Regions from separate parts of the Streptomyces sp. MUSC 14 genome, predicted to be linked through region 2. Evidence: predicted binding sites of a transcription regulator. Region 2 holds the regulator's gene; the other holds the start of a gene.
The links. The regulator HspR, encoded in region 2, represses chaperone genes until heat shock. The targets are predictions, from matches to a motif close to TTGAGNNNNNNNNNCTCAA.

Region 1: a site for HspR is predicted at 4,621-4,639, ahead of lon (endopeptidase La). Genes of this name have one in related genera too.

What each region holds. Positions count from the first base shown of each region.
Region 1 covers NZ_MLYN01000060.1:108,962-115,468, forward strand. Annotated here, with positions in the region: gene BIV25_RS34670 (protein phosphatase 2C domain-containing protein) at 1-452, shown strand, start outside; gene BIV25_RS34675 (MarR family winged helix-turn-helix transcriptional regulator) at 542-1,033, opposite strand; gene BIV25_RS34680 (lysozyme) at 1,281-2,105, shown strand; gene lon (endopeptidase La) at 2,169-4,598, opposite strand; gene BIV25_RS34690 (rhomboid-like protein) at 4,732-5,529, opposite strand; gene BIV25_RS34695 (spermidine synthase) at 5,747-6,424, shown strand.
Region 2 covers NZ_MLYN01000046.1:31,084-37,590, reverse strand. Annotated here, with positions in the region: gene BIV25_RS27905 ((Fe-S)-binding protein) at 1-60, opposite strand, end outside; gene BIV25_RS27900 (undecaprenyl-phosphate alpha-N-acetylglucosaminyl 1-phosphate transferase) at 246-1,265, shown strand; gene dnaK (molecular chaperone DnaK) at 1,360-3,201, shown strand; gene grpE (nucleotide exchange factor GrpE) at 3,198-3,869, shown strand; gene dnaJ (molecular chaperone DnaJ) at 3,906-5,081, shown strand; gene BIV25_RS27880 (heat shock protein transcriptional repressor HspR) at 5,087-5,536, shown strand; gene BIV25_RS27875 (sugar ABC transporter substrate-binding protein) at 5,797-6,507, shown strand, end outside.

The DNA.
Region 1 (6,507 bases), on a different contig from region 2:
CCGAGAGCGTCGAGTACCTGGTGCTGTCCGATGCCGCGCTGCTGCTCAAGGCGGCCGACGGTACGGTCGTGCCGGTCCTGGACGACCGGCTGGCCCGGCTCCCGCGCACCGCGCTCGCCACGGAAGCCCTGGTGGACGCGAACCTGCGCAACAAGGAGGGCGGCTTCTTCACTGCCGCCGCCGACCCCGCCGTATCCGCCCGCGCGGTCACCGGCACCGCGCCGCGCGCCGGGGTCCGGGCCCTGGCCGCCCTGACGGACGGGGCGACCCGCTGGACGGAGACGTTCCACGAGGGCGACTGGACGGCCCTGTTCGACCTGGTGGCGAAGGAGGGCGCCCGGTCACTCGTGGACCGGGTGCGGGAGCTGGAGACGGCGGACAGCGAGGAACGGACCTTCCTGCGGAGGAGCAAGACGCACGACGACGCGACGGTGGTGTACGCGGAACTGTGAGCCGTACGCCGTACGCCGACACGGCTCCGCTCTTGCCCCGCTGCCCCGTGAGACCGTGACCATGCACGTCTATTCACATCTATCCACGGCTATTTCTCCATGACGCCGTTGAGCTGGTGCAGCAGCCGGGCCAGCTCGGCGACCTCGTGGCGGTCCCAGTGGGCGAGCTGGCTGACGTAGCGGCCGCGGCGGGCCTCGCGCACCGTGCCGACCCGGCCGCGGCCCTCGTCGGTGAGGGTGACGAGCCAGGCGCGGCCGTCGGCGGGATCCGGTTCGCGGGCGATCAGGCCCAGCTCCTCCAGCGCGCGCAGCTGGCGGGACATGGTGGCCTTGCCGACGCCGATGTAGCCGGCCAGCTCCGTGGCCCGCTGGCCGCCGCACTCGTCGAGCCGGATGAGCAGCCCGTACGCGGAGGACTCCAGGTCGGGATGGACCTCGCGGGCCATCTCGCCCTGGTTGGCCCGCGCCCGCCGCAGGAGCACGGTCAACTCCCGCTCCAGCGCCAGGAATTCCTGGTCTGCACCACTGGGCGTCATCTGCCCGGCGGCGCGATGTGCGCCGTCGTTTCCGTGCTCGTGCACGTCAGCACCCCTGCTCGGTTTCGCGATTCTGAAAGTTTCTGTCAAACGCCGTCATTGCCGCAGCTCCGTAAGTATTTCGCAGGCGTAGACCAACGGCGGCGTCCGGACCCCCTTCCCACGCCGTCATCTACGTGCGTAGCTTCTTTACCAGGCAATGAATGGCATGCCCACGCCCAGTGGGACGACCCCCCACAGGTTCCACCACGCGTCTGCCGCTCCCCCCACCTCACTTCCCCGGAGGCACGCCATGCCCGTGCTCGGACCCGGCACCATACGCACCCCCCGCGCTCTCCTCACGGCCCTGCTCGCGGCGCTCTCCCTCACCCTTCCCCTCACCACGGCCCAGGCCGCCGGCGGCACCGCGCCCAGCCGCGGCTCCGCCCACATGGGCATGGGCGTCCTCGCGCACGACGGCGCCGGCTCCACCCCCGCCAACAGCGCCGTCACCCAGACCGAGGGCGTGGACGTCGCCGGCTACCAGGGCAACGTCGCCTGGCCGACCCTGTGGAGCAGCGGGGTCAGGTGGGCGTACACCAAGGCCACGGAAGGCACGTACTACACGAACCCGTACTTCGCCCAGCAGTACAACGGCTCGTACGACGTCGGCATGATCCGCGGCGCCTACCACTTCGCGACCCCGGACACCACCAGCGGCGCCACCCAGGCCAACTACTTCGTGGACCACGGCGGCGGCTGGTCCAAGGACGGCAGGACCCTGCCCGGCACACTCGACATCGAGTGGAACCCGTACGGCGCCGAGTGCTACGGCAAGTCGGCGAGCGCGATGGTCGGCTGGATCGCCGACTTCCTGAACACCTACAAGGCGCGCACCGGCCGGGACGCCGTGATCTACACGGCGACCAGCTGGTGGAGCGACTGCACCGGGAACTACGGCGGCTTCGCGGCGAACAACCCGCTGTGGATCGCCCGCTACGCCTCCGACCCCGGCACACTGCCGGGCGGCTGGGGGTACTACACGATGTGGCAGTACACCTCCTCCGGCCCGACGGTCGGCGACCACGACAAGTTCAACGGGGCGCTGGACCGGGTGCAGGCGCTGGCCAACGGCTGACACAGGGCGCAGGCCCGGGCCTCCCTCACGGGACCCGGGCCTGCGTCCGTCCGGCAGCGTCCGTCACGCCGCGACCGGAACCTCCGGGGCCGCGCCGCGCACGGCGGGCGCGAGCGCCAGTTCCAGGACCTGGCGGACGTCGGTCACGGTGTGGACGTCGAGCCTGTCCAGCACCTCGGCCGGGACGTCGTCCAGGTCGGGTTCGTTGCGCTTGGGGATGATCACGGTGGTCACGCCGGCGCGGTGGGCGGCGAGCAGCTTCTGCTTCACACCGCCGATGGGCAGCACCCGGCCGGTCAGCGAGACCTCACCGGTCATCGCCACGTCCGTACGGACCAGCCGGCCGGAGAGCAGGGACGCCAGCGCCGTCGTCATCGTGATGCCCGCGCTCGGGCCGTCCTTCGGGACCGCGCCCGCCGGGAAGTGGATGTGCACGCCCCGGTCCTTCAGGTCGGCCACCGGCAGCTCCAGTTCGGCACCGTGGCTGCGCAGGAAGCTCAGCGCGATCTGCGCCGACTCCTTCATCACGTCACCCAGCTGACCGGTCAGGGTCAGCCCCGCCGCGCCCGTCTCCGGGTCGGCCAGCGACGCCTCCACGAAGAGGACGTCGCCGCCCGCTCCGGTGACCGCGAGGCCCGTCGCCACGCCCGGCACCGACGTGCGGCGCTCGGCCGGGTCCTGGGCGGACTCGGGCACGTGGTGCGGACGCCCGAGCAGACCGCGCAGGTCCTCGTCCCGGACGGTGAACGGCAACTCCCGCTCGCCGAGTTCGTGCTGGGCCGCGACCTTGCGCAGCAGACGGGCGATCGAGCGCTCCAGGGTACGGACGCCCGCCTCGCGCGTGTACTCGCCGGCCAGCTTGCGCAGCGCGCCCTCGTCGACCGTGACCTCGTCCGCGTTCAGGCCGGCCCGCTCCAGCTGGCGCGGGAGCAGGTGGTCCCGGGCGATGACGACCTTCTCGTCCTCGGTGTAGCCGTCGAGCCGCACGATCTCCATGCGGTCGGCGAGCGCCTCCGGGATGGCCTCCAGCACGTTGGCCGTGGCCAGGAACACGACGTCGGACAGGTCGAGTTCGACCTCCAGGTAGTGGTCCCGGAAGGTGTGGTTCTGCGCCGGGTCCAGGACTTCCAGCAGGGCCGCGGCCGGGTCGCCGCGGAAGTCGGAGCCCACCTTGTCGATCTCGTCCAGCAGGACCACCGGGTTCATGGACCCGGCCTCCTTGACGGCGCGCACGATCCGGCCGGGCAGCGCGCCGACGTACGTGCGCCGGTGGCCGCGGATCTCGGCCTCGTCGCGGACGCCGCCGAGCGCGACGCGGACGAACTTCCGCCCCATCGCGTGGGCGACGGACTCGCCGAGCGAGGTCTTGCCGACGCCGGGCGGGCCGACGAGGGCCAGTACGGCACCGCCGCGCCGCCCGCCGATGACGCCGAGACCGCGCTCACCGCGCCGCTTGCGCACGGCCAGGTACTCGGTGATGCGCGCCTTCACGTCCTCCAGGCCCGCGTGCTCGGCGTCCAGGACCGCCTTTGCGCCCTGGATGTCGTACGCGTCCTCCGTCCTCTCGTTCCACGGCAGCTCCAGGACCGTGTCCAGCCAGGTGCGGATCCATGAGCCCTCCGGGGACTGGTCGCTGGACCGCTCCAGCTTGTCGACCTCCTTGAGCGCGGCCTCGCGTACCTTCTCGGGCAGGTCGGCGGCCTCGACGCGGGCGCGGTAGTCGTCGGACTCCTCGGCCGAGTCCTTGGAGCTCTCGCCGTTCAGCTCGCGCAGTTCCTTGCGGACGGCTTCCAGCTGACGGCGCAGCAGGAACTCGCGCTGCTGCTTGTCGACGCCTTCCTGGACGTCCTTGGCGATGGTCTCGGCCACGTCCTGCTCGGCGAGGTGGTCGCGGAGCTGCTGCGCGGCGAGCCTGAGCCGGACCACCGGGTCGGCGGTCTCCAGCAGTTCGACCTTCTGTTCGGTGGTGAGGAACGGTGAGTAGCCGGAGTTGTCGGCGAGCGCGGCGACGTCCTCGATCGCCTGGACGCGGTCGACGACCTGCCAGGCGCCGCGCTTCTTCAGCCAGTTGGTGGCCAGCGCCTTGTACTCCTTGACGAGGTCGGCGACCTGGCCCGGCAGCGGCTCGGGCACGCTCTCCTCGATCCGGGCGCCCTCGACCCACAGGGCCGCGCCAGGCCCCGTGGTGCCCGCGCCGATCCGCACCCGGCTGCGGCCGCGGATCAGAGCCCCCGGGTCGCCGTCGGCCAGCCGGCCGACCTGCTCGACCGTACCGAGCACACCGGTCCTGGCGTACGTGCCGTCGATGCGTGGCACCAGCAGCACCTGGGGCTTTCCGGGCGCCGACCGGGCGGCGGCCTGTGCGGCCTCCACCGCGGCCCGCACCTCGGCGTCGCTCAGATCCAGCGGGACCACCATGCCGGGCAGCACGACCTCGTCGTCGAGCGGCAGCACGGGCAGTACGAGCGTGAACGCCGTGGACTCAGTAGCCATGATCTCCCCTTCAGCAGTCAACTTGAGCTATGCCGACTCAACCTCTGGGCAGGGGCTGGTGTTCCCCGCATCTGTTCGCTGTGAGCGATCAGGGGGTGACGTAGAGATCCATGCAGGTGAAAGCAGTGAGAGGTCAGGCGGAGCGGGCCCAGCGGCGCACGAGGGGCCAGCTCATGACGCCTATCGTCAACGCGATCAGGTGGCCCCAGTCCGTCATCGGGTCCACGAACTCGGCCAGGTCGCTCAGCAGCAGACCGGCGACCACGGTGAGCAAGGGCCAGCGGAACCAGGGGCGGAGCAGTCCGGCCAGGGAACCGATGCTGGCGGCCACACCGAAGCTGATGCCGTAGTCGAGGCGGTGCAGGGAGGTGGCCGGGAGATGGCCCGCCAGGACGGCGAGGCCCACCGGGACCTCGGTGGCGAGCGTGGCGAGGACGTGCCCGGCCAGGAAGACACAGGCCGCGCGCCCTCCCCCTATACGCCGCTCCAGCGCGGTGAGCACCAGCACGAAGGCCGCGCTGTACGGCGAGAGGATCCCGCCCGCGATCCACAGCGCGCTCGTCACGAGCACCACCGCGGGCGACTGCACCAGGTGGGCCACGTCCGTGCTGGAGCCCCGGTAGAGGGCGTTCACCAGGCCGGGGTCGGCGACGGCCGCGAAGGCGGAGGTGACGGCGAGGAGGGCCGCGTAGCCGAAGGTGAAGGGCGTGGCGCCCGGGGTGGGCAGCAGCCGCCACAGCCGGGCGGCCGGAACCGGACGCGGCGCCTGGACGGGTACGGGGGCGGCCGGCGCGGTGCCGCGCTGGCGGGGCATGCCGTCCAGGAGGCCCTCGAACGCGGCGGCCGGCACGACGGCGGCGCCGTCGGACAGGGGCGTGCCCGCCGGGGGCGGGGACGCGGCCGCCGCAGGGCCCGTCGCGGTCCGTTCCACGATGAGGCACTCCTTCCGTCGCGCCCACCATTGAGGCTCGACGGGGCGCATGTCTATGACCGACGCCACGCAGGAGCCGATTCTCAGCAACCTCCTACATTCCGCTCGCGTCCGCACTCCGGCGTACGCCCCTCGGACGGGTACACCGCACCGGGGCCGTGCCACCGCCATCCGCAATTCCCGTGAACGACAGGACACGTTCAAGCAGGATGGGAGCATGACTGCCGCGTGCGACACTCCCGTGGTCCTCGACCGGCGTGACGGCCCGTACGGCGAGGTGGTGCTGCGCAGACACGGCACACTGCTCCAGATCATCGCCAACGGGTGTTTTCTGATGGACACCTCCGACGGCCGCTCGGAGCGGCTGCTGGTCGACGCGGCGTACGACGCGCTGGACGGGCGGCCGGGGCCGGCGCTGCTGATCGGCGGGCTCGGCGTCGGATTCTCGCTCGCACACGCCGCCGCGGACGGGCGCTGGGGACGGATCACCGTGGTGGAGCGCGAACCGGCCGTCGTCGACTGGCACCGGGACGGGCCGCTCGGGCGGCTGTCCGCCGCCGCGCTCGCCGACCCGCGCACCGACGTCGTCCAGGACGATCTCGTTCCTTACGTCCGTGAGACATCGGACACGTTCGACGCCCTGTGCCTGGACATCGACAACGGGCCCGGCTGGACCGTCACGGAGGGCAACGACAGCCTGTACTCTCCCGCCGGACTCGCTTCCTGCGCACGGGTGTTGAACCCCGGCGGGGTGCTCGCCGTGTGGTCGGCCGCACCCTCTCCGGAATTTGAAGGAAGCTTGCGGAATGCCGGATTCCGGCAGGTGCGTACCGAAGAGGTGCCGGTTGCCCGGGGCGTTCCGGACGCCGTGCATCTCGCGGTCCGCCCTGGATAGCGGCGGCCCGGCGGATCCCCGTAATGTGCTGCCCTGACGCGGATCATTCAACGGATCAACCAAGCGTCGAACGCAGACATGGG
Region 2 (6,507 bases):
GAACAGTGCCACGCCGACCACGATCAGGACCAGCGACACGATGATCGCGGCGAGTTGCATTGGGGCTCCTGAGGCGGCCTGAGTCAGCTGGGCAACATTACTAAGCGGTAACTTATGGAGTCCGTCCGAGACTACCTCCATCTTCCGCCGGGATGCAGTAGAGCACGGGGTGATCTGGGTCGCCGAGCCGCAATCGGATCGTGTTATTCATACCGATTTGATACTTTCGCCCCTACCGTGGTGCAGTGCTCTACGGGATCGCCGCCGCCACCGCCGCCCTCCTGCTCACCGCCGTGCTCACGGCGCTGCTGCGGGGGGTTGCACTGCGGGCGGGCATTGTCGACCGTCGCATGCAGCGCCGTATGCCGCTGCTCGGCGGCCTCGCCGTGGTGACCGTCACGTGTCTCGTCGCCTGGGTCGGGGAGTCGACCCGGATCGCTCCGCTCGGGAACGGGGTCGGCCGGCTGCTGGTCGCCGCCGCCGCGCTCGCCGCGCTCGGCCTGGTCGCCGACGTGTGGCGGCTGCGCGCGCGCGTGCTCGTCGCCGGTACGGCCGTGGCGGCGGCCTGTGTCGTGCCGTACGAGGAGACGGGCGTGGCGGGCGGGCTCCTCGGCATCGCCTGGATCGTCGTCGCCTCCCTCGCCTTCAAGGGCCTCGACCACGTGGACGGGCTGGCGGGGACCGTCGGGGTCATCACCGCGTTCGGCGCCGGGGCCTGCGCCGCCGCCGAGGTGCTGGACGGGCTCGCCGCGCTGCTGAGCGTGTTCGCCGCCGCCCTGACCGGCTTCCTGATGCACAACTGGCCGCCCGCGCGGATCGGGCTCGGCTCCTGCGGCGCGCTGTTCACCGGCTTCCTGCTGGCGTCGTCGCTCGTCCTCACGCGCGCGGGCTACGGCCTCTCGGCCAGCTCGGCCGTGGCGGCGTGCTTCGGTGCCGTCGCCGCAGCCGACGCACTGCTCGTCCTGTTCGCCCGGCTGCTGGCCCGGCGGCCGCTGCTGCGGCGCGGCCCCGACCATCTCGCGCACCGGCTGCGCCGGCTCGGGCTCACCACGGCGGGCTCCGTCGTGCTGCTGGGCGCCGGCTCCTTCTCCACGGTGCTCGTGGGGGTGCTCGTGCACACCGGATGGACGGGGAAGGAGGCCGCGCTGTGGGTGGCCGGAGGGGCGCTGCTCGTCGTCGGTGTACTCCTTCGTATCCCTGTCCAGCGGTCCCGAGGGACGGAAACTGTGCAGGTCAGCGGCCAGTTGCGTGTAAGGAACGGATAAGACTTGAGCCCTGCCGACTCAGGTCTGTTGACCCGGCGCGGGGAGTCGTGCACACTTGAGTCCGTTCCACTCAAGTCAGCTGGAGGAATCAACCATGGCACGTGCGGTCGGCATCGACCTGGGCACGACTAACTCCGTCGTCAGCGTTCTGGAGGGCGGCGAGCCCACCGTCATCACCAACGCCGAGGGCGCCAGGACCACGCCGTCCGTCGTCGCCTTCGCCAAGAACGGTGAGGTGCTCGTCGGCGAGGTCGCCAAGCGCCAGGCGGTCACGAACGTGGACCGGACCATCCGCTCGGTGAAGCGCCACATGGGCACCGACTGGAAGATCGGGCTGGACGGGAAGGACTTCAACCCGCAGCAGATCTCCGCGTTCATCCTGCAGAAGCTGAAGCGCGACGCCGAGGCCTACCTGGGCGAGAAGGTGACCGACGCGGTCATCACCGTCCCGGCGTACTTCAACGACTCGGAGCGTCAGGCGACCAAGGAGGCCGGCGAGATCGCGGGCCTGAACGTCCTGCGCATCGTCAACGAGCCGACCGCCGCCGCGCTGGCGTACGGCCTCGACAAGGACGACCAGACGATCCTCGTCTTCGACCTCGGCGGCGGCACCTTCGACGTGTCCCTGCTGGAGATCGGCGACGGCGTCGTCGAGGTGAAGGCCACCAACGGCGACAACCACCTCGGTGGCGACGACTGGGACCAGCGCGTCGTCGACTACCTGGTCAAGCAGTTCCAGTCCGGTCACGGCGTGGACCTGTCCAAGGACAAGATGGCCCTCCAGCGGCTGCGCGAGGCCGCCGAGAAGGCCAAGATCGAGCTGTCCTCGTCCACCGAGACCTCGATCAACCTGCCCTACATCACGGCGTCCGCCGAGGGCCCGCTGCACCTGGACGAGAAGCTCACCCGCGCCCAGTTCCAGCAGCTGACGGCCGACCTGCTGGAGCGCTGCAAGACGCCGTTCCACAACGTCATCAAGGACGCCGGCATCTCCATCAACGAGATCGACCACGTCGTCCTCGTCGGTGGCTCCACCCGCATGCCCGCCGTCGCCGAGCTCGTCAAGGAGCTGACCGGCGGCAAGGAGGCCAACAAGGGTGTGAACCCGGACGAGGTCGTCGCCATCGGCGCCTCGCTCCAGGCCGGTGTCCTCAAGGGTGAGGTCAAGGACGTCCTGCTCCTCGACGTGACCCCGCTGTCCCTCGGCATCGAGACCAAGGGCGGCATCATGACCAAGCTGATCGAGCGCAACACCACGATCCCGACGAAGCGTTCGGAGATCTTCACGACGGCCGAGGACAACCAGCCGTCGGTGCAGATCCAGGTCTACCAGGGCGAGCGCGAGATCGCGGCGTACAACAAGAAGCTCGGCATGTTCGAGCTGACCGGTCTGCCGCCGGCGCCGCGCGGCGTCCCGCAGATCGAGGTCTCCTTCGACATCGACGCCAACGGCATCATGCACGTGACCGCCAAGGACCTGGGCACGGGCAAGGAGCAGAAGATGACCGTCACCGGCGGCTCCTCGCTGCCGAAGGACGAGGTCGACCGGATGCGCCAGGAGGCCGAGCAGTACGCGGAGGAGGACCACCGCCGCCGCGAGGCCGCCGAGTCCCGCAACCAGGGCGAGCAGCTCGTCTACCAGACGGAGAAGTTCCTCAAGGACAACGAGGACAAGGTCCCGGGCGAGATCAAGACCGAGGTCGAGGCCGCCGTCGCCGAGCTGAAGGAGAAGCTCAAGGGCGAGGACACCGCCGAGATCCGCACGGCCACCGAGAAGGTCGCGGCCGTCTCGCAGAAGCTGGGCCAGGCCATGTACGCCGACGCCCAGGCCGCGCAGGGTGCTGCGGGTGCCGAGGGTGCCCAGCAGGCCAAGGCCGAGGACGATGTCGTCGACGCCGAGATCGTGGACGACGAGCGCAAGGACGGTGCCGCGTGACGGAGGAGACCCCGGGCTTCGAGGAGAAGCCCGACGTCCCCTCCGGCGCGACCCCCGACGACGCCGAGCCGAAGGCCGCCCCCGAGAAGGGGGCGGCCCCGGCCGGGGACGGAACCGCAGACGTGGGCCTGGTGGCCCAGCTGGACCAGGTACGCACGGCGCTCGGCGAGCGCACGGCGGACCTCCAGCGCCTCCAGGCCGAGTACCAGAACTACCGCCGCCGGGTCGAGCGGGACCGGATCACGGTGAAGGAGATCGCCGTCGCGAACCTCCTGACCGAGCTCCTGCCCGTACTCGACGACATCGGCCGCGCGCGGGAACACGGCGAACTGGTCGGCGGCTTCAAGTCGGTCGGCGAGTCGCTGGAGACCGTGGCGGCCAAGCTGGGCCTCCAGCAGTTCGGCAAGGAGGGCGAGCCCTTCGACCCGACGATCCACGAGGCCCTGATGCACTCCTACGCGCCGGACGTCACCGAGACGACCTGCGTGGCGATTCTCCAGCCCGGGTATCGCATCGGCGAGCGCACCATCCGCCCCGCGCGGGTGGCCGTCGCCGAGCCGCAGCCCGGTGCGCAGACCGTCAAGGCCGACGGAGCCGAGGACACGTCCGAGGCGAAGCAGGCCGGTGCCGGCGACGACAAGGAGAACGGTGGCCCGGAGGAGGGCTGACGTAATCACCGCAGACAGGAAGGAGGGACGTCGGGGATGAGCACCAAGGACTTCATCGAGAAGGACTTCTACAAGGTCCTCGGCGTCCCCAAGGACGCCACCGAGGCCGAGATCAAGAAGGCGTACCGGAAGCTCGCCCGCGAGTTCCACCCGGACGCCAACAAGGGCAACGCCAAGGCCGAGGAGCGCTTCAAGGAGATCTCCGAGGCGAACGACGTGCTCGGCGACCCCAAGAAGCGCAAGGAGTACGACGACGCGCGCGCCCTGTTCGGCAACGGCGGCTTCCGCCCCGGGCCGGGCGCCGGCGGCTCCTTCAACTTCGACCTGGGCGACCTCTTCGGGGGCGCGGGCAACACCACCACCCAGGGCGGAGGCTTCGGCGGCGGGCTCGGTGACGTCTTCGGGGGCCTGTTCAACCGCGGCGGCACCGGTGCGACCCGCACCCAGCCGCGCCGCGGCCAGGACATCGACACCGAGGTCACGCTCAGCTTCACGGAGGCCATCGAGGGCGCCACGGTGCCGCTGCGGATGTCCTCCCAGGCGCCCTGCAAGGCCTGTTCGGGCACCGGCGACAAGAACGGCACACCGCGCGTGTGCCCGACCTGCGTCGGCACCGGCCAGGTCGCGCGGGGCTCGGGCGGCGGCTTCTCGCTCACCGACCCCTGCCCCGACTGCAAGGGCCGCGGCCTGATCGCCGAGCACCCCTGTGCGGAGTGCAAGGGCAGCGGGCGGGCGAAGTCCTCGCGCACGATGCAGGTCCGCATCCCGGCGGGGGTCACCGACGGGCAGCGGATCCGGCTGCGCGGCAAGGGCGCGCCCGGCGAGCGGGGCGGACCGGCGGGCGACCTGTACGTGGTCGTGCACGTCGGCGAGCACCCGGTGTTCGGCCGTAAGGACGACAACCTCACGGTCACCGTGCCGGTCACGTTCGCCGAGGCCGCTCTCGGCGGCGAGGTCCGGGTGCCGACCCTCGGCGGCCCGGCCGTCACCCTGAAGCTGCCGCCCGGCACGCCCAACGGCCGGACGATGCGTGCCCGCGGCAAGGGCGCGGTCCGCAAGGACGGCACCCGCGGCGATCTGCTGGTCACCGTCGAGGTGCGTGTCCCGAAGGACGTGTCGGGGAAGGCTCGTGATGCGCTGGAGGCGTACCGCGAGGCGACCGCGGGCGAGGATCCGCGGGCAGAGCTGTTCGAGGCGGCGAAGGGAGACTGAGAGAGATGGACGGCCGTCGACGTAACCCGTATGAACTGACCGAGGAGACCCCGGTCTACGTCATCTCGGTGGCGGCCCAGCTCTCCGGACTCCACCCGCAGACGCTGCGCCAGTACGACCGCCTGGGCCTGGTCTCCCCGGACCGCACCGCGGGCCGGGGCCGGCGCTACTCGGCCCGCGACATCGAACTGCTGCGCACCGTCCAGCAGTTGTCGCAGGACGAGGGCATCAACCTGGCCGGAATCAAGCGCATCATCGAACTGGAGAACCAGGTCGCCGCGCTCCAGTCCCGCGTCGCGGAGCTGGAGGCGGCCCTGGACGGCGCGGCGGCCGCGATGCAACAGCGCGAGGCCGCCGTCCACGCCTCCTACCGCCGCGACCTGGTGCCGTACCAGGAGGTGCAGCAGACCAGCGCGCTGGTGGTGTGGCGGCCGAAGCGCCAGCAGCACGACTGAACTGGCCGAAACTGAGCGGAGCGTTCGCAGGGGCCGGGAGACGGGTGACGTCTCCCGGCCCCTTTCGCGTTCTTTGCCTCCTCGTGAACTCCCCTTGGGTGCAGAGTCCGTAAAGGGTGTTTGAAGAGGGTTGCGCTCCTCCTTCACAGGTGCAGCGGAGCGTGGTGTTGCGCACTCGTTAAGTAGTTCTTCTTGACGCCGGGTGTGCCCTCCGCGTTGTCTTTTCAGACACCTGCAACGCACCCGAAGTGAGCCCTCGCATGCGCCGTATCGCCATAACCGTGGCCGCATCCACGATGACCCTCTCGCTTGCCGGCTGCGGCATGCTGAACGCGACGGGGAGCGGGGCGAGCGCGAGCCCGAGCAAGGGCAACGACCTGACGGTGGGCCTGCTGCTGCCGGAGACGACGAACACCCGCTACGACAAGTTCGACTACCCCATCATCAAGTCCCAGGTCGCCGAGCTGACCGACAAGCAGGGCAAGGTCGAGTACGCCAACGCCGGCGCGGACGCGTCCCGGCAGGGCCAGCAGCTGCAGACGATGATCGACGACAAGGTCGACGTCATCCTGCTCGACGCCGTCGACGCGCACGCGATCGCTCCCGAGGTGAAGAAGGCCAAGGACGCGGGCATCCCCGTCATCGCGTACGACCGGCTCGCCGAGGGCCCGATCGACGCGTACGTCTCCTTCGACAACGAACTGGTCGGCGAGGTGCAGGGCCGCAGCCTGCTGGAGGCGCTGGGCTCGCACGCCGACACCTCCGAGAAGATCGTCATGATGAACGGCTCGCCCACCGACCCGAACGCCAAGCAGTTCAAGCAGGGCGCGCTCTCCGAGCTGACCGGCAAGGTGACGATCGCGGCGTCGTACGACACCACCGACTGGAAGCCGGAGAACGCCGAGGCCAACATGACCAAGGCGATCGGCCAGATCGGCAAGAGCAACATCGCCGGGGTCTACTCCGCCAAC